3 regions of the Rhodococcus sp. 24CO genome follow, and region 1 is predicted to be linked to each of the others. Evidence: riboswitches for the same ligand, from Rfam matches in the RefSeq annotation. Region 1 holds a riboswitch; each other region holds the start of a gene.
The links. A riboswitch is a leader RNA that binds a small molecule or an ion and turns the genes downstream of it on or off. The one in region 1 is predicted to bind cobalamin.

Region 1 (6,742 bases):
CAAGCCCGTGGTAGCCGGGGTCGATGTAATCCGGACCCACCTTGAACGGTGCCACACTGCTGCCGGCTCGGCGGAGAGCGCCGATCAATCCCGTTGCCACCGTGGTCTTTCCGCTACCTGATGCGGGTGCGGCGATAACAACCGCGGGGGTGGACGAACTCACCATTCGATGCCTCGCTGGCCCTTTCGGCCGGCGTCCATCGGGTGCTTGATCTTGGTCATCTCGGTCACGAGGTCGGCCGCATCGATCAACGCCTGCGGCGCGTCACGTCCGGTGATCACCACATGCTGATTTCCCGGTCGATCGCGCAGGGTCTGCACAACCTCCTCGACGTCGACCCATCCCCATTTGAGCGGATAGGTGAACTCGTCGAGGACGTAGAAGCGGTGCGTTTCGTTTGCCAGGCGACGGGCGATCTCCTGCCATCCCTCCGCTGCTGCAGCCGCGTGGTCTTCCTCGCTGCCGGCCTTACGGGTCCAGGACCAGCCCTCACCCATCTTGTGCCACTGCACCGGCCCACCGACGCCACTCTCGTCGTGCAGGTTTCCGAGTGCGCGGAACGCGGCTTCCTCGCCGACCTTCCACTTTGCGCTCTTCACGAACTGGAAGACGCCGATGTCGAATCCCTGGTTCCAGGCACGCAGCGCCATCCCGAAGGCTGCGGTGGACTTACCCTTTCCCGGTCCGGTATGGACAGCAAGCACCGGTGCGTTACGACGCTGACGTGTGGTCAAGCCGTCGTCGGGGACTGTGTCGGGAACGCCTTTAGGCATGGTGATCTCCTGAAATGAAAACGTTAGGCGGCGGCGCGGACGACACCCGCGACCTGCTGAGCTGACAATTCGGCAAGGCGGACGCATCCACCTCGTAGTTCTCGGGCCAATTCGGCGGCCAATCCCAAACGGACAAGCCCGGTTTCGCAGTCCACGACGATCGAAGCAACCGATGCATCGGCGAGCAGGTGCGCGGCAACACGAGCGCGGTGCAGCGCGTCCTTGCCGCCGGTGGCTCGCCCGTCTGTGAGCGCAACCATGAGCGCGCGGCGCTGCGGATCCCTGAGCCGCTCACGCAGAATCACCTCACGGGCACGCAAGAAACCTTCTGCGAGTGGTGATTTGCCACCTGTTCGCATGGACTGCAATCGGCGAACAGCGATGTCCACGGACGACGTCGGCGGCAGAACCAGCTCAGCTTCGCGGCCCCGGACGGTGATGACGGCTACCTTGTCGCGGCGCTGGTAAGCGTCGCGCAACAGTGAGACAACGGCGCCCGTCACAGCGGAAAGCCGGTCACGTGCCGCCATCGACCCCGACGCGTCCACCACGAACACGATCAGATTGCCTTCGCGCCCTTCGCGAATCGCGCCGCGCAGATCGGCCGGCGCCAACCGTAGACGGCCCACCGTGCGGCCCCGCGCAATCTGCGATTCCGCTGCGGCAAACACCGTGCTCGTCAGGTGCAGGCCGTGCCCACGGTCGGTGGTGGACCGCACGACGCGTCCGCGCGTCGACGTGGATCGTGAACGCCGACCGGGCGCACCCTCACCGACACCGGGAACTTCGAGAAGTTTCGCCTTGAATTGACTACTCGGTGGGGCAGACGGTCGATCGGTAGAGCGAACTCCCCCGCCCGGACCGTCCGGATCGTCATGAGGCCCGTCATCATCAGGTCCCCCGTCATCAGGGCCCCCGTCATCGGGTTCCCCACCCTCGGGTTCCCCGCCGTCGGATTCCCCACCTTCTGGATTCTGGGGCGGTTCAGGCTCGCCGGCCCGAGCATCCTCGTCTGCACGATCCATCGCGTCGTCGAGTTGCTGCTGATCGAGGCCCGGCTCGTCGAAGGGATCGCGTCGGCGGCGATGCGGCAGTGTCAGTTCCGCCGCGACTCGTACGTCTTCCTCGGTGACTTCACTGCCACCGCGCCACGCAGCGTGAGCGGTGGCGGTACGGGCGAGAACAAGATCGGCGCGCATTCCGTCGACGTCGAAGGACGCGCACAGCGACGCGATGCGCCGAAGTTCGCGGTTGCTCAGCTCGACGTCATCGAGTCGGCTACGCGCAGAGAGGATTTCGGCGGCGAGTTCCTGATCGGCCGATGCGTAGCTGTGGGCAAACGCCTGTGGATCGCGTTCGTAGTCGAGGCGTCGTCGAACTACCTCCATGCGCACATCCACGTCCCGAGACGCCGACACGTCCACTGCAAGGCCAAAACGATCCAGCAGCTGTGGACGCAATTCTCCCTCTTCGGGATTCATCGTTCCGACGAGGACGAACTTCGCGGCGTGCGAGTGCGAAATTCCGTCCCGCTCCACATGCACTCGGCCCATCGCCGCCGCGTCGAGCAGTACGTCCACCAGGTGATCGTGCAGCAGGTTCACCTCGTCGACGTACAGAACACCCTGATGCGCCGCGGCCAGTAGTCCTGGCTGGAAGGCGCGCTCACCGTCGCGCAATACCTTCTCGAGGTCGATCGAGCCGATCACGCGGTCTTCCGTTGCCCCGACGGGCAGTTCGACCAACCTGGCCGGACGCGTCACACCGCCGTCGTCGACAGCCGGTAGCAAAGCCGTCAAAGCGCGCACAACGGTGGATTTAGCCGTGCCCTTTTCGCCGCGAACCAGCACACCACCGATTCCGGGGTGTACGGCACACAGGATCAGCGCCAAACGAAGTTGGTCCTGGCCCACTACCGCGCTGAACGGGAAACCCGCCACCGCCGCCTGATCGCCTTCTATACGCACGTCGACATCCCTCCACCTCTCGGTTTCCTCGCCGAGAACTTGGCTTCATCCGAATGTCGCGGCAATCTGGCTGGGATCTCGTGAGATCTTTACAGTGGCGGGACCGCACCTGAATCGAACAGGACTTCCCCGCGAGCATTCGGTATCGAAAAAACCCTAGTCGGCCCACAATTCCGTGAGCCGACTGGGTCGGGTGTATGACTGCGTTTCAGCTGGCGAGCTCAAACGGCTCGCCGCCACCGCGGCGCATCGGGGTGTGCGGAATACCGTCCTCGATAAATTCTTCGCCGTCAGCTTTGAAGCCGTGCTTGCTGTACATGTCGACCAGATAGGTCTGAGCGTTGATGCGGCACGGCGCTTCGCCCACTTCGGCCAGCGCAGCTTGCAGCAATCGCGTCGTATGGCCCTGTCCGCGTGCTTCACGTGACGTGCAGAGCCGACCGATACGGAAGCTCTTCGTGCCGTCGTCATGCTCTTCGAGGAGCCGGAGAGTGCACACCACTTCGCCATCCTGCTCCAGCCAGAAATGGCGGGTTTCCGTCAGCAGGTCCCGCCCGTCCAATTCGGGGTACGGGCAGGCCTGCTCGACGACAAATACTTCTACCCGAAGCTTCAACAACTCGTAGAAAGTCTTGTTGTCGAGGTCGAGTGCCCATGAACGCTTCAATGCTGCTGTTGCCGTCATGGTTGCGACTATCACACAGTTGCAGCGGTCTCCGCGACCGGAAGAGATTCGGTTGACGTCGCGGAATCGAGCTCGAGGACCTTCGAGGACCAATCCCAGACCTGGTTGAAAAGTCCTTCGTTGTCGGTGAGCTTGACGCCGATGGACGGAACCATCTCACGCAGCTTGCCCTTCCAACCCTGGAATTCGGTCGGGAAGCAGCGCTCTAGCACGTCGAGCATCGCGGGAACAGCCGTCGACGCGCCGGGGGACGCACCGAGCAGACCGGCGATGCTTCCGTCTTCGGCAGCCACCACGGCGGTACCGAATTCGAGGACGCCACCCTTGCCCTTGGCCCGGCGAATCACCTGAACGCGCTGGCCTGCGGTGATGAGCTCCCAGTCCTTGGTCTCGGCCTTGGGCGCAAATTCACGCAGGTCCCAGATACGTCCGGTTTCGCTCTTGGTGAGCTCACTGACCAGGTACTTGACCAGGCCGAGTTCGCTGACGCCGACGCCGAGCATCGAGAGGATGTTATTGGGCTTGACCGAACCGGGCAGGTCCGTGACCCGGCCCTGCTTGAGGAACTTGGGTGACCAGCCGGCGTACGGTCCGAACAGCAGGCCGGGCTTGTTGCCGATGACACGAGTGTCGAGGTGCGGAACCGACATGGGCGGTGCGCCGACGGCCGCTTTGCCGTAGACCTTGGCGCTGTGCTGGTCGATCAGCTCAGGGTTGGTGCATCGCAGGAACGCGCCGCTGACGGGGAAGCCGCCGAAGCCCTTGGCTTCCTTGATGCCCGACTTCTGCAGCAGGTGAAGAGCGCCACCACCGGCTCCGACGAAGACGAATCGTGAACGCACGACGCGCTTTTCACCGGTGCGGCGGTTGGTGACCTTGACGGTCCACGTCTTGTCCGAGTTCTGGGTGAGGTTGGTGACCTCGTGACCGAAGTACATGTTGCCGCCGGTCTTGCCGATGTAGCCGACGAGCTGCTTGGTGAGCGCTCCGAAGTCGACGTCGGTGCCGTCCTGGCTCCAGTTGAGGGCGATGGGGTCCGAGAAGTCGCGGCCCTTTGCCATCAGCGGCAGGCGCTTGGTGAACTCGGCCGGATCGTCGATGTACTCCATGCCGCGGAAGAGCGGGTGGCCGGCAAGTGCGTCGTAGCGAGCACGCAGGTACTTGGCGTTGGCCTCGCCGTGAACGAAGCTCACGTGCGCGATGGGGTTGATGAATTCCTTGGGCTGCGTCAACACGCCCTGCTCGACAGCGTGTGCCCAGAACTGCCGGGACACCTGGAACTGCTCGTTGACGTTGACGGCCTTCTTGATATCGACCGTCCCGTCCGAGTTCTCGGGGGTGTAGTTGAGCTCACAGAGCGCGGAGTGACCGGTTCCCGCGTTGTTCCACGGGTCGCTGCTCTCGGCTGCGACGGCGTCGAGCCTCTCGAAGGTCGAGATCGACCAGTCCGGCTGCAGCTGGCGCAACAATGCACCAAGCGTGGCACTCATGATGCCCGCACCTACGAGCACTACATCCGTCTTCGTCTCTACCGCGTTCTGATTCGACACTGGAGAATCGACTTCCTTGTCATTAGCCGTGCGCGCATCCGCCTGCTGTGTTACGCCGAATAGGTTACCTGGGCGTAAGTGCGCCGTTTACCACCCCCAATTGTGCTCTACAACGCCGTCCGGAAACGAGGATTAGATTGTGATCTGTGACTACATGGGTTCCAGACGTCCTCGGAGACGGATATCAGCAGCTGACCATTCCTCTCGGAACCGATCCGGACGGTGAGGGTGAGGTCGACGCCACACTCGTCCGCTATCAGCCGCCTGGCGAGGCAGTCCGGGCGAACCGTGCAGTTCTGTATGTACACGGGTTCACCGATTACTTCTTCCAGAAGCATCTTGCGGAACACTTCGCCGAGCAGGGTTACGCCTTCTTCGCGCTGGATCTGCGCAAGTGCGGGCGTTCACTGAAACCGGGCCATACCGCTCACTATGTGTCGGATCTCGCCCTGTACGACGCCGAACTCAACGAGGCCCTGCGCATCGTGAACTCCGAAACCGACGGCAGCGAACTCCTCTTGATGGCGCACTCGACCGGTGGGCTCATCGTTCCTCTGTGGCTTGACCGACTCCAGCGCAAGCCGGGCGGCAGCTCCGGACACGGCATCGCCGGCCTGGTGCTCAACAGTCCGTGGTTCGACTTGCAGGGTCCGCCCATGGTGCGCAACGTCGGTACCGCCGCCATCGACGTACTGGGACGGGTGTCCGGGAAGACTGTCATCCCCGGCACGGGCTTGCCGACGTACGGCTCGAGCCTGCACGTTTCCGCCAACGGCGAGTGGGACTACAACCTCGACTGGAAGCCGCTCGCGGGCTGTCCGGTCACATTCGGGTGGATGCGTGCCGTGCGCGGCGGACACGCGCAACTGCACCGCGGCCTGGACATCGGTGTACCAGCGCTGATCCTTCGTTCGAAGAAGTCGGAGTTCGCCAAGGCGTACCACCCCGGCGTCGACCTGGCCGATTCCGTCCTGGATGTGAGGCAGATCGCACGGTGGGCAGGTTGCCTCGGTGATCGGACTACCATCGTTCCCATCGACGGCGCGCGCCACGACGTCTTCCTCTCGACTCAGAAGCCGTTGGCCACAGCCTTTTCCGAACTCGATCAGTGGCTGGAGTGGCTCGAGCGCCACCTGACCGCAGACGCAGACACCACCACACAGGAGAACGCGCAGTGACGCATTACGACCTTGCCATCATCGGAAGCGGTTCGGGGAATTCGTTGCCCGACGAGCGATTCGACGGCAAGAAAATCGCGATCCTCGAGGAAGGCACCTTCGGCGGCACGTGCCTCAACGTCGGATGCATCCCGACCAAGATGTTCGTCTACGCGGCGGAGGTCGCAAACACGGTGTCGCACGCGGAGAAATTCGGCGTCGACGCCACCCTGGACGGCGTCCGCTGGTCCGACATCGTCAAGCGCGTGTTCGGCCGTATCGATCCCATCTCCGCGGGCGGCGAACGCTTCCGCAGCGAGGACAGCCCCAACACCACCGTCTACCGCGGCCACGCCACCTTCACCGGACCGAAGACCGTCAACACCGGCACGGGTGAGACCATCACTGCCGACCAGGTTGTGATCGCGGCCGGTTCACGCCCGATCATTCCCGAGGAGATTTCCTCCAGCGGTGTGAAGTACTACACCAACGAAGACATCATGCGTCTGCCGGAACTCCCCGAGCACCTCGTGATCGTCGGCTCGGGTTTCATTGCCACTGAGTTTGCACATGTGTTCTCCGCGTTGGGTTCTCGCGTGTCGATCATCG
Region 2 (6,742 bases), on a different contig from region 1:
CGACCAGCCGCGTGGCCGGTGTATCGACGACTCGAGGTCGTACGTGACCACGTTGGATGCGCGGTTGAGTGTCAGGAGAACCTCGGTGGCGAGGTGGTGGCGAAAGCCGTGCTCGTCGGACAGTCTTTTGTTCGCCAACTCGATGAACGACCAAAAGTTGAGCTCTCCGGCCGTTCCCTGAGTTTCTTCTGCTGCGGCTTCCATGGCGTCACTCTAGCGTGATTAAAGGCCACCTTTGTATATGAATGTACTAAAAAAGGGGCCTACGGCCCTTGTGCGCCTTTCCGGCAGTGCGAACTACCAGAAAGGCGCACAGGGGGCGGAGCCCCCTAAAGTTCCGCCCGTACCACCTTTGCCGCCTCGACGAGGTTGCGCAGCGACGCTTCAACCTCGACCAGACCTCGTGTCTTCAAGCCGCAGTCAGGGTTGACCCACAGCCGTTCCACCGGGACGGCCTCGAGTGCTTCGCGCAGCGAACCGGCAATCTCGTCGACGCTCGGGACCCGCGGAGAGTGAATGTCGTACACACCGGGGCCGACACCCAGATCGAAGCCCACGGCGCTGAGGTCACCCAGAACCTCCATGTGCGAACGGGCCGCTTCGATCGAGGTGACATCGGCATCGAGTCCCGCGATCGCGCCGATCACGGCCCCGAACTCCGAGTAGCAGAGATGCGTATGGATCGCCGTGGAATCCGCGACCCCCGACGTTGCCAGCCGGAACGACCCGACCGACCAGTCCAGGTAGGCCGGCTGATCAGCGGCACGCAGCGGGAGCAATTCACGAAGTGCGGGCTCGTCCACCTGGATGATGCCGATGCCCGCAGCCTGCAGGTCGACGGTCTCGTCCCGAATCGCCAACGCAACCTGATTGGCGGAGTCGGCGAGAGGTTGATCGTCACGCACGAACGACCACGCCAGAATCGTGACCGGTCCCGTGAGCATCCCCTTGACCGGCTTGTCGGTCAAGGACTGCGCGTAGGTGATCCAGTCGACGGTCATCGGTTTCGGACGGGAGACGTCGCCGTAGAGGATCGGCGGACGGACACAGCGCGTGCCGTACGACTGAACCCAACCGTTCGCGGTCGCGAAGAAGCCGTCGAGTTGTTCGGCGAAGTACTGCACCATGTCATTGCGCTCGGGTTCGCCGTGCACGAGCACGTCCAGGTCCAATTTCTCCTGGAGTGCAACCACATCCGCGATCTCGCCGCGCATGCGCGAGATGTATTCAGGCTCGTCGATCTCGCCGTTGCGCAATGCCGCACGCGCCACCCGGATCTTGGATGTCTGCGGGTACGAACCGATAGTGGTGGTCGGAAGTGGAGGAAGCGGCAGCAATTCGGCTTGAGCCTTGCGACGCTCCGCCGCCGGGGCGCGGTTGGTCGCCGAATTCAGCACGGCTTCAAGACGTCCACGCACGCCGGCGTCGTTGAGTCGCTTGTCGTCCTTGCGAGTCGACGCGGCGGCGCGGGCGAGGCCGAATTCGTCCTCGACGGATTCGCGCCCCAGAGTAAGCGCGGTGGCAAGCGTGGTCACTTCCCGCACCTTTTCGGCGCCGAATGCAAGCCAGGAGCGCAGGGCTTTGTCCAGATCCGGTTCCTGGGAGAGTGAGTACGGAACGTGCAGGAGCGAGCATGACGTGGAGACGGCAAGGGTATCGACGCTGCCGAGCAGAGCGCCCAGCGTGGACAGCGCCGAATCCAGGTCCGTTCGCCAGATATTTCGGCCGTCGACAACTCCGGCGACAACGAGCTTGCGGGCGAGGTCTGGGACGGACCCAATCGAATCACGTCCTGCGACAAGGTCGATCGCAAAACCTTCGACTGCGGTGGACGCGAGGGCGGGAAGCGCATCGCCCAACGAGCCGAAGTACGACGCCAGCAGGATTGCCGGTCGATTCGACAGCGACGAAAGCTGTTCGTAGAGCGACCGGGCGGCTTCGATCTCTTCGTCGGTGCGGTCGCCGACGAGCGCCGGTTCGTCAATCTGCACCCACGCGGCCCCGGCGTCGGCGAGCTTGCCGAGAAGGTCCGCGTACAGCGGAACCAGTTCATCGATCCGGGTCAGAAGCGGTTCTTCGGTTCCGACAGCCTTCGAGAGGAGAAGGAACGTGACGGGGCCGATGACAACCGGGCGAGCGGGTATGCCGTCTGCGAGCGCTTCCGCCAGTTCGCCGAGCACTTTCGAGGCGTCGAGCGAGAACGTCGTGGACGGTGAAATCTCGGGGACGAGATAGTGGTAATTGGTATCGAACCACTTGGTCATCTCGAGTGGGGCGATGGTGTCGGTGCCGCGTGCGGCCGCAAAATAGCGGTCCAACGGATCGGCGACGGATGCGACCCTCTCGGGCAGCGCGCCGAGAAGCACTGCCGTGTCGAGCATCTGGTCATAGAAGGAAAAGGTGTTGACCGGGATGGAGTCGATTCCCTGGTCACGGAGGTCGGCCAAGCCCTGCCGACGCAGGTCACGGGCTACTCGCGCCAAGGCGTCGGCGTCGATGCGCCCCGCCCAGTAGCTTTCGATTGCCCGTTTGAGTTCGCGATGAGGACCGATACGCGGAGAGCCCAGCACGGTCGCGGTGAATGTTGTTGTCACGGAGTTTCTCCAGATTGCCAATGCACTGATGGCCACTGCCGGCAGACGGGTACACCTCATGAGGCCGCAATCAAACATGCGACCACGTCTCGAGATCTACGCGCCCATTCCACGAGGCGGTGGACCGTCGGGCACGGCGTGCCCGACACAGTCGGCAGGTCTTCGGACTCGCGGGCGCTCGATCGTGGTGATCGAACCTACTGGCCATCGCTTCCCAGGCAAAAGCCCAGTGCATGTAGACGGCGGTCGTTCCTGCTTACCGCTGCGGGACAGTCCCGGATTTTCACCGGGTTCCCTCTCACTCCGTCTGCCTGAGCTGACGGAGCTTCGACGCCAGGAACGGTCTTCGGGGCTCCTCATGACCGCGCCGGGCGAACCAGCTGCGTTGCCCAGCATAGGGCTATGTGCGTGGGAGCAGGAAAAGCAGTGCCCGTATGACTTGTGTCGACGGGTCTAGGCGCGCCACGAGTACGAGTTGGAGTCGGGAGGTACCCGGGGAAGATTCTCGGACGATCGGAGATTTTCGGCCATTTCGACAAGAAGGGCCTGTGAGGCTGGGGACAGGTCGACTACCCGAGACGTGAGATTGCGTAGGCGATCGTTGTGAAGCTGTGCGAGCAGAATGTGGTCGGAATCGCCGCTTGCGAGAAAGGGCACTTCTTGGTCGGGGTTGAAAAAATAGTCCGGAGTCACTTCGAAGAATCGGGCGAGGGCGGAGACAACTTCGGGTGAAGGGTTGGTGCGGACGCCCGTGCGGAGTTGCGACAAGTAGGGAGTAGAGATGCGACAACCGTCTTCGGTCATGCTGCGCACAACCATGGCGTTGGTGACGTGATTAGGGGCGGACTCGAACAGCGCATTCAATCGTTGGCTGAATCTTTGCGCCATGAGCCTTCCCCCTGTGTTGTCCGCTCAACCATCTGATAACTGGTAGGTAACCAAAGGTGGGTCGGTACTCCGCTATTCGGTTCCGCAACGCATTGTCGCGGAACCAGGTAACAGGATACGTGAATATTTGGGTTAGAACTGCAGGCGGGAGAGTGATTAACAATAATTGCGACGGAATTGCCGGATACGGGACTCTATGTGGGGACCCTGCTCTTCTTATAACCAACCGTTGGCTTCGGCGATTCGAGCAGATTCTCCACGCGTCGCACCTCCGGTCTTCCCCATCGCGGACGACAGGTGATTGCGAACGGTGCCAGCTGACAGGAATAGCTCGGCGGCGATAGCTGCAACGGGCGCGCCGGCCTTCGCGGCGCGCAGTACTTCCGTTTCACGATCGGTCAGTGGAGATTCGCCGCTGACGAGGCTGTCTGCCGCCAGCGTCGGATCTACGACGCGCAACCCCGCATGGACGCGTCGTACCGCGTCGGCGAGTTGCCGCGCCGGGGTGTCCTTGACGACAAAACCGGTGGCTCCCGCGTGCATCGCCTTGCGAAGAAATCCCGGCCGCCCGAAGGTCGTCACGATCAGCACCCGTGTTTGTGGGAGCGCTTCCAGCAACGCCGACGTGGCTGCAATCCCGTCCAGTCCCGGCATCTCCACGTCCAGCAGTGCAACATCGGGGCGGTGTTCCATCGCTGCCGCAACAACCTCGTCGCCTCGGCCGACTTCTGCGACCACGGTCAGATCGGTTTCGAGATCGAGGAGTGCGGCCAGGGCGCCGCGAACCAATGCCTGGTCGTCGGCAAGTAGTAGCCGGATGCTCACGTGTTCTCCTGTTCGTGGACCTTTAGTGAAAAGCCCTGGTGCGCGGCGGCGTTGATGATCACGCGGGCTCCCACCGCTGCGGCGCGTTCACGCAGTCCGGTCAACCCGTTGCCGATCGTCGTATTCTCGCCGGAGATCCCGTCGTCGAAAATTTCGACGCTCTTCTCGTCGATGGTGATGGTGCATTGTGTTGCGGCGCTGTGGCGTACGACGTTGGTGACGCCTTCACGAACGGTCCAGGCAAACAATTCCCGCAAGTGTCGCGGCACCATTTCGGTACTGTTCGGGGAATGATCTTCGATGCCTGCAGCACGCAGAGCCTCTCGGGCGCGGGCGATCTCGACGGGGAGTGAGATGGTTCGAAACCCGTTCACTGCGGAGCGCACATCCGCCAAAGCATCGCGGGACAGTCGTTCGAGATCGTCGAGTTCACTGCGAGCGCGCTCGATGTCGACGTCCAACAATCGGTTGGCCAGTTCGGCTTTGACGGTGATGACGGTGAGCGAGTGCCCGAGGATGTCATGGAGATCGCGTGCCATTCGTGCGCGTTCCTCCATGACAGCACGCTGTTCCTGTTCTTCTCGTTCGTGGACCATCGAAATATTGCGTCTGATGAGGGACATGACGCCCCACGTGGCAAACGCGGCGGCGCACACTCCGAGCGACAGGCCCGAATAGTTTCCCCATCCGGCGCTGACACTGACGATTTCCACCGAAGCGGCAATGGCCAAGGTGAGAATGCCGCCGGCCACGGTCGGCAGCATTGTCACAGCCGTGACGGCGAGGTACGGCGCAGTTGCGAGACCGGTCGGCCCGACGCTGATGATGATCACAGCGGCGAGTGCAGTCAGGCCGGCCAACGTGACTACCGCGCGGCGAACTGTCGGTTCTCCGCTGAGAGTGAGACGGCGCTGCTGTACCCGGGCAAAGGTGTAGAGGTAGAGAGCGCCGAAGGTGAGCGTCGCAAGAATCCCTACCCAGCCCCGTAGTTCGCCGCGAAGGTTCCATCCTTCGATGAGTGGACCACCGAGAAAAACCATCCACACGGCGGCAAACAGGATGCCGAAACGATTCCGTCGCGGCGCCGCGACGGAATCGATTGGTCGAGTGGTCTTCGGCAACTACACACGCTCCGTATCTTGTTGGAACCGCCAGATCGCTCCGGCGGCGAAGATGGCGAACCACACCAGAATATTGACGATCCACGTCCAGTGGACGCTATTGCCGGTCAGCGGCGCGTGAGCCAGTGCGTTGATGCCGAACATCGGAGTGAGTTGAGCAATGGTCGCCCACACCGAACCATTCTGGAGCGGAACGAAGAGGCCGCCGCCGAATGCAAGCAGTGCGAGCCCGGGACCGAGCAGTTGCATGACGTTCTCGCTCGGCAGCAGGTATCCCATGAACAAGCCGAAGGCCGCGAAGATCGACGATCCGAGCCAAGCGATCAATGCCGTTGTGAACCACAATGATCCGTCCATCTGAGCGGACGTGAACGAGCCGACAACATAGACAACGAGGATCGATGCCAGACCGAGCAGCATGGCCATGATCAGTTTGACGGCAATGTACGCGACCGGAGTCAACGGCGTCAGTCGAAGTTGCCTGCTCCACCCGGATGCTCGCTCGATCGACACCATCGCGCCGCCACTGGTGGTAGCGAGCATCGCGCCGTACAACGCCATGCTGATCATGATGTACGCCGCGACATTGCCGTGCCCGATGTCGTGAGCGTCGTCGCTTTGCCCCAACCCGAAGACCAGGTAGAAGACCACCGGCATGACAAGTGTGAAGAGCATCGTGCGCCGATTACGGGTCAGGCGGCGCAGTTCCAAACGCAGCAAGGTCGTGTTGAACCCGCCCAGTGGTACGACGGTTCGTTCTGTTGCAGTGGTCATCACTTCTGTCCTTCGGAGTTGTTCGACGTGAGTGCGATGAAGGCGTCTTCGAGTCCGCGCGAGACGATTTCGAGATCGCGGGCCGCTGTGTTGTTCAGGAGGAACTGCGCGACGGCATCGGTGTTGCTGGAGTGCACCGTCAGTGCCTCGCCACGCAGTTCGACGGCATCCGAGTGCGGTATCGCGCGTAGAAGTTCGTCGGTCAGGCCAGGAACCCTTGCGTGCAGGGTTCGTCCGGACGCCATGGCTTTGACCTCGGTAGTGGTTCCGTCGGCGACGATAGTGCCTTGCCGGACCAGAATGATGCGGTCGGCGTAGACATCGGCTTCTTCGAGGTAGTGCGTGGCAAACAGAACGGTGCGCCCTCGATCCGCGTCGGCTCGGATGGCCGACCAGAAGTCGCGGCGCCCTTCGACATCCATGCCGGTGGTCGGTTCGTCGAGGATGAGAAGCCGTGGGTCCGAGAGGAGAGCCATCGCAAATCTCAGTCGCTGCTGCTGCCCGCCGGAGCACTTGCTGACGAGTCGACCGGCAATGTCG
Region 3 (6,742 bases), on a different contig from region 1:
TACCCCAGATGCATCCGGCGATCCGTTCACCGACCTCGCCGCCACATTCTCTGACGTCACCAATCCAGTTCTCCTGGTATTGATTCGGCCAGACCTCATCCCGAACCCCACACTCGAAGAACAAATTCTCGAACTGGTCACCCACTGCCATCAGTTGGACATAGCTGTGACATTGTCGGGACTCACATTGTTCGCCGAACCGTACTTCCTCGAGATAGATCACGAACTGATCCGCGCCGAGGAACTACTCTTCACCGCTGCCGACACAGCCAACCTACTGACATTAGGCGGGTTGACTCCCTTTCCCGGCGAAGCCGAGAAGATCACGACTATGACCGGCGGCCTACCCGCTCTCGTACATGCCGGTGCCGCGGTCGTCGAAGCGCTACCCACACAACAGGATCGAGATCAACTCCTCGAGCTGAACCTTCAACACACGATCGACGAGTACACCCGGCGCACGATCCTCGACAACACCGACATCACTGACCATCGGGACTTCCTCGTATCGTGCTCAACAGCGCGAACCCTGGATGTGAGCACTGCAGCGCACCTTTTCACCTCTCCTGAATCCCGCGATCGGATTCGTGAACGCCTATTGGAGCTGGAATCGGCCGGCACACTCTCCCGAATCGAAATCGGAACCGACGAAACCTGGGAACTTCCAGCGGCAGTTCGCACGTCACTGATGGCAACTCAGCCACAGCTCGGGCTTGATCCGACACAGCAATTGTCCTCGCTGGCACACTTCCGACTCGACTCCGGCCAACACGCGTCGGCGTTGAAGTACGCGACCGAAGGTGGCGACTGGGATCTTGCCATCGATATCATCGAAAATAATTGGGTAACAATGCTTTCCAAAAGCTTTGATACCGTCCGCCGCGCCTTGCAACAGATACCGCCCGCAACGGCAAGGAAGAGTTCGATTGCTCTGGCGGGTCGCGACCTGTTCACAATGCACCCTGGCGACGTCCCCAAGCCGATCACCGCGCTGCCCCGCTCTGCCGCAGAACTCCGAGCGATCGGCGCAAGCAAGGACGCCCGAGACGTACTCAATGTCGGCTGTGTTCACTCGATCATGCTGCGTGTCGCCGGAAAATACGGGCCAGCAGCCGAAACGACGCGCCGCCTGACCGAGATCAGCAGAAGCGCTCTCGACACGAACCCCGACGACATCAGCCCGCAACTCCCGGTGATGCGCGTGCAGTGGGGAATCACGTTTCAACTGAGCGGACGGTTCACGGAATCCACCACCGAGATGCGTATGGCGTACTGGGGCGGTGAATCACAGGGCATCGACTTCATCGCCCGCAATGCAGCGGGAGGCGTAGCCATGAATTGGGCGATCGTCGGGGAACCCTCTCTGTCGCAGGGATGGTCACGGCTCGAGCGCAAGCATCCGAACACCTATGGGTGGCTCCACTCGATGGTACGAACGCCAGGACTGGTCGCCCGTGCGTTGACTGCACTGTGCACCCTCGACCTCGACGATGCACATGAGGCCGTCGCAGCCCTGGGAGAGCCCGACAACAACGAGGAACTGTGGGCGTTTGTCCTCTACACGCACTGCCAGTACGCACTCACCTGCGGGGAAGAATCGACGGCTATCACGTTGCTGCGCAAGGGAATTTTCGACAACCCCGCAAAGCTGAAACCTGATTCTTTTGCGCTACCGTTGTTGCGCTCCACCAAAATCGATCTGGCTCTCGCGCTCGGCGACGGCAACTTGGCAATGGCGCTGTCGTCGGACATCGCCGAGCCGGCCGCCAATCCCTGGACACTGGTTTCCGTCGCGCGCCTATATCAGCGGGCCGGTCAGAATGAATCGGCAATCGCGCTGTGCCACCAATTCGATTGGGCGCGAGAGTCGTACCCACGCCCACAGATGGAGGCCCTCCTCATTCAAGCCGTCGCGCATTTGCGAGGTGACGAGCCGCGCCGCGCCGCCGAAGCCTGGTCGAATGCCTGCAGCATCGCCGACCAAACCGGCAATCTCCGATCGTTCTCGACCATATCTCGACGCGACGTCGATCACCTCGAATCCTTGGCACGTACCGGATCGAGCGCTCTTGCCCGATTCCTGAAACTTGCTCCAGGAGAAACATTTCCACACGAGCTGAACCTGGTCACTTTGACGGACAGAGAAAGACAAGTTCTTGATCTGATCGCGTCCCACGCCAGTTTGACGGAGATGGCAAACGCACTCTTCATCTCCGTCAACACGGTCAAGACTCAGGTGCGCACGCTCTACAGAAAACTTGAAGTCCACAATCGACGCGAAGCACTCACACGCGCACGGGAGCTACGTCTGCTCTGATCCACCGACGGGATACATTCTGTAGTCATGAGCCACACCTGCGTCTTCTGCAACATCATCTCGGCAGACGAGCCCGCAATTCGTGTTTTCGAAACCGAAACCGTGCTCGCATTTCTCGACGCCCGCCCGGTCAGCCGCGGACACACCCTTGTTGTGCCGAAACGCCACGCCACCAACCTCGACGGACTCGAAAACCACGAGGGCGCAGAGATGTTCCGGGTAGGCACAATCATCGCCGGCGCGCTGCGGCGGTGCGACATCGCCGCGGACGGCGTCAACATCCTGGTCAACGACGGACGTGCCGCCGGTCAGACCGTCTTTCACTCACATCTGCACGTCGTACCGCGACACAGCGGAGACAAAGCCAAGTTCGCAGCCGGGCTCCTGGCGAGGCGGGCCGTCGAACTCGAAGAAGCGGGAGCGTCGATCCGAAGTCAGCTCTGATCAACCAGGAACGCTGTCACTTCGTCGCGGTACCGCTCTGGTTGATCGTCGTGGACAAGGTGACCCGCGTCGGCAATGCGCACATACCGAGTCCCCGGACGCTCTGCCATCTCGCGCATCTGGCCGTGCGGGGTAATCGTGAACTCACCCTCGACGAGAAGGGTGGGTACCTCGATTGCACTCCACTGATCCCAGAAATGCCGCGTGCCCCATTCTTCCGAGATATCGCGAAAGGTCGACACGTCACCGTGCAGGTACCACCCGTCGTCGCGGCGGTCGAACGAATCCAGAAAGTATTGTCCCGCAACCGGACCGAAGAACTCCTTCACCGCATTATCCGTAGCAAACGGTTGCGGCCACGACGACACCATCTGAGCCCAGTTCTCCGCAGTGCGCCCGCGGAAATCCGGTGCCATGTCCTCGAGAACCAACGCACGCACTCGGTCCGGGTGTGCGGCGGCAAAACACCACGCGTGCAGGGCACCCATCGAGTGCCCGATCACGATCATCGGCGTGTCGATCACTGCCACCGCCGACGCAAGGTCTTCGACAAATGCCTCGGTCGTCAATTCTGCGGGCGCCGGCCGTCCGTGACCGGCCGCGTCGAACGTGTAGACGTGGCCGAACTCGCGAATCCAGGGCACATGCCGACGCCACGTTCGGGCACTACCCATGAGGCCGTGCAACAACAGAATCGGCTGGCCGGTACCACCTTCGTCATGCAACACGAATGTCACCGTACGCGGTGAAGCCGCGCGGTAATGTCGCTTACATGGCAGTCGTGAAGATCAATGCAATTGAAATCCCCGAGGGCGCCGGCCCCGAACTGGAAAAGCGCTTCGCAGCACGCGCACATGCCGTGGAGAACTCTCCCGGATTCCTCGGTTTCCAGCTCCTGCGCCCCACAGCTGGCGAGAACCGCTACTTCGTGGTCACGCAGTGGGAAACCGAGGAGGCGTTCGCCGACTGGCGTGACGGCCCGGCCCGCGCAGCGCATTCGGGTGAGCGCGCCAAGCCCGTCGCGTCGGGTGCGTCGCTGCTCGAGTTCGAGGTAGTTCTGGACGTCCCCGCCAAGAGTTGATCCGTGATCGTGCAGGGTTTTGCTCGCCTAGCGAGCAAAACCCTTCACGATTTTCGTGTATTCACTGCTAAAGTGCGCTCTGTACACGCGATGGTCGACAGGAATCCGGTGAAAGCCCGGAGCGGTCGCGCCACTGTAATTCGAGGTGAACCCACCTCGACAGCCAGACACTCCGGCCATCGCATTTGACCTAGGGGACGCGAAAATCCCAGGAGGCTTCGATGGCACTCGCCTACTCTCCCGACTCGTCGATCGATTCGACTCGTCTTGCCTTCCTCGCCGCAGCTATTGTGCTGTTCGCGATGCTGGCTCTCTACCTGGTCGGATTCGACCAGGGCGCAATCTCACGCACAGGCATGTACATGCATGAGCTGATGCACGACGGACGCCACTTGATGGGCCTCCCGTGCCACTAGTCGACAATTTCACGAAACTTCTGATTCGTGGCTTGTTGGCTGGTTTGATCGCAGGCATCCTTGCCGGCGGAGTTGCATTTGTGCTGGGTGAGCCGCACGTCAACGCTGCCATCGCGATCGAAGAAGCCAACAGTGCCGCCGGCGAAACCGCCGGACACACGCACGGCGACGAAGAAGCCCCACTCGTCAGTCGTGATGGTCAACGCGCTGGACTCTTCCTCGCAACGTCGCTCGCGGGCTTGGCCCTCGGTGCCATCTTCGCCGTAGTCGCCAACTACGCGCGACGGATCACCACCATGTCGGGACCGTTCTTGGCGATGGCCATCGCATTGGGAGGCTGGCTCGCCATCGAGGCGGTGCCGTTCTTCAAGTACCCGGCCAATCCGCCAGCCGTCGGCGATCCCGACACGATCAACCAGCGAACCTGGCTGTGGCTCGCGACCGTGATCCTCGGACTGCTGGCCGTCACCGCGGCCGCCGCGGCAGCAAAAGCTGTATCCGCCCACGAGTTCCTCAGCGTGCGCGTCGCCGCTCCGGTTGCTGCGTTCCTGGTCATCGTGGCAATCGGCTACGTTTCGCTACCCACGATCAACGAGGTGGGCGACGACTTCCCGGCAACTCTGCTGTGGGAGTTCCGCCTCTCGTCCCTCGCTACACAGGCAACCTTGTGGCTCGTACTCGGATTGGCATTTGCCTTCCTCACCGAGCGCGCGACCAAGAACGCCGAAGTAGCAAAAAAGTACGCCCTTCGCTGAAACTGCCGTGCGCCTTTATTAACCGCGCGCGGTTGATAAAGGCGCACAGCAGTTCTTTTTCAGCTCAGATGATGCACTTCCTGCAGCCCGTACACCGGCGTCGGAATGCCCTCGTAGCGCGCCTTCAACTGCAGAGCCAGGTACAGCGAGTAGTGGCGGGACTGATGCAGATTGCCGCCGTGGAACCAGAGCGCTTCCTGCTGCGTCGGCTTCCACATATTGCGCTGCTCGCCTTCCCACGGTCCCGGATCCTTGGTGGTGTTCGACCCCAGTCCCCAGACCTTGCCGACCTTGTCGGCGGTGTCCTGACCGATCAGATCGGCCACCCAACCGTTCATCGAGCCGTAGCCCGTTGCGTAGACCACCACGTCGGCCGGCAGTTCCGTACCGTCTTCGAGAATCACGCTGTTCTCGGTCAGCTCTCGAATGTTCCCGTGGGCGAGCTTGATGTCTCCGTTGGCAACCAGTTCGGCAGCGCCGACGTCGATGTAATAGCCCGAGCCGCGTCGTAGGTACTTCATGAACAGGCCCGAACCGTCGTCGCCCCAGTCGTGCTCGAAGCCGGCCTTCTCGAGGCGATCGTAGAAGTCCTTGTCGCGCTCACGGATTGCGTCGTACACCGGGATCTGGAACTCGTGCATGATCCGGTACGGCAACGAACCGAACGTGAGGTCCGCCTTGTGCGTCGTCATACCGGCGGCGAGTGCGCGCTCCGAGTACAGATCACCCAAGCCCAGATCCATCAGTGAATCCGACTTCACGATGTGCGTCGAACTGCGCTGCACCATCGTGACGTCGATGCCGTTCTCCCACAAGGCGCCGCAGATGTCGTGCGAGGAGTTGTTGGCCCCGATGACCACAACCTTCTTACCGACGTACTGATCCGGGCCGGGGTGCTTGCTCGAGTGGTGCTGATCGCCGAGGAACTTGTCCTGACCGGGGAACGTCGGAACGTTTGCCTTGCCGGACATCCCGGTTGCCATCACCAACTGCTTGGGACGCAAGGTCAGCTTCTCGCCGTTGCGGTTGACCTCGACGGTCCATTCCTGGGTCTTCTCGTCGAACGACGCGGACGTGCAGGTCGTGGAACTCCAGTACGGAACCTCCATGACCTTGGTGTACATCTCGAGCCAGTCACCGATCTTGTCCTTCGGCGCGAACACCGGCCAGTTGTCGGGGAACGGCATGTAGGGCAGGTGGTCGTACCAAACCGGATCGTGCAGGCACAGGGACTTGTAGCGTCCGCGCCACTGATCTCCCGGTCGCTCGTGGCTGTCGATCACGATGGCCGGGACTCCGAGCTGACGCATACGCGCGCCGAGCGCGATTCCGCCCTGACCGCCGCCGACGATCACGACGTAAGGCTGTGTGGTGTAGCCGAGTTCGCGGTCCTCGATCTCCTTCTGCTCGGCCCAGGTGATGCGGTTCGGGTCTGCCCCGTGCTTGGCGCCGCGCGGGCGACGAGTCCCCTTACCCTCTTCGTGTCCTTTCAACTCCTGCAACGACGTGAGCAGGGTCCAGGCGACAGGCTGGCCGAGTTCGTCCTTGAGACGAAGATGCCCGTGCGCGCGACCGGTTGCAGTCTCGAATTCGATCCAGGCCGAGGTGACGCCGTCGGCTTCGTCGGGGGTCTCGGTGGTCCGGAATCCTGAAGGATCGGTGTCGTCGAGACGCTCGGAGAGCATGTCGGCAATCTGCTCGCGACCTTCGACGGTCTTGATGTTCCAGG

Region 2: it holds a riboswitch for cobalamin, as region 1 does, so the genes downstream of both, metE (5-methyltetrahydropteroyltriglutamate--homocysteine S-methyltransferase) here and V2B23_RS00185 (magnesium chelatase subunit D family protein) in region 1, are expected to answer to the same signal.
Region 3: it holds a riboswitch for cobalamin, as region 1 does, so the genes downstream of both, V2B23_RS14980 (CbtB domain-containing protein) here and V2B23_RS00185 (magnesium chelatase subunit D family protein) in region 1, are expected to answer to the same signal.

The regions. Positions count from the first base shown of each region.
Region 1 is NZ_JAZFNF010000001.1:32,442-39,183, reverse strand. Features, by position in the region: gene V2B23_RS00195 (cobyrinate a,c-diamide synthase) at 1-166, opposite strand, end outside; gene cobO (cob(I)yrinic acid a,c-diamide adenosyltransferase) at 160-774, opposite strand; gene V2B23_RS00185 (magnesium chelatase subunit D family protein) at 798-2,714, opposite strand; adenosylcobalamin (AdoCbl) riboswitch at 2,751-2,897, opposite strand; gene V2B23_RS00180 (GNAT family N-acetyltransferase) at 2,950-3,426, opposite strand; gene mqo (malate dehydrogenase (quinone)) at 3,438-4,976, opposite strand; gene V2B23_RS00170 (alpha/beta hydrolase) at 5,123-6,154, shown strand; gene mtr (mycothione reductase) at 6,151-6,742, shown strand, end outside.
Region 2 is NZ_JAZFNF010000015.1:20,697-27,438, reverse strand. Features, by position in the region: gene V2B23_RS27955 (MarR family winged helix-turn-helix transcriptional regulator) at 1-204, opposite strand, end outside; gene metE (5-methyltetrahydropteroyltriglutamate--homocysteine S-methyltransferase) at 330-2,594, opposite strand; cobalamin riboswitch at 2,731-2,938, opposite strand; gene V2B23_RS27945 (helix-turn-helix domain-containing protein) at 3,048-3,482, opposite strand; gene V2B23_RS27940 (response regulator) at 3,699-4,307, opposite strand; gene V2B23_RS27935 (sensor histidine kinase) at 4,304-5,428, opposite strand; gene V2B23_RS27930 (ABC transporter permease) at 5,429-6,202, opposite strand; gene V2B23_RS27925 (ABC transporter ATP-binding protein) at 6,202-6,742, opposite strand, start outside.
Region 3 is NZ_JAZFNF010000005.1:440,444-447,185, forward strand. Features, by position in the region: gene V2B23_RS14960 (LuxR C-terminal-related transcriptional regulator) at 1-2,317, shown strand, start outside; gene V2B23_RS14965 (HIT family protein) at 2,345-2,761, shown strand; gene V2B23_RS14970 (alpha/beta fold hydrolase) at 2,752-3,489, opposite strand; gene mhuD (mycobilin-forming heme oxygenase MhuD) at 3,534-3,842, shown strand; cobalamin riboswitch at 3,917-4,037, shown strand; gene V2B23_RS14980 (CbtB domain-containing protein) at 4,064-4,258, shown strand; gene V2B23_RS14985 (CbtA family protein) at 4,249-5,013, shown strand; gene V2B23_RS14990 (NAD(P)-binding domain-containing protein) at 5,073-6,742, opposite strand, start outside.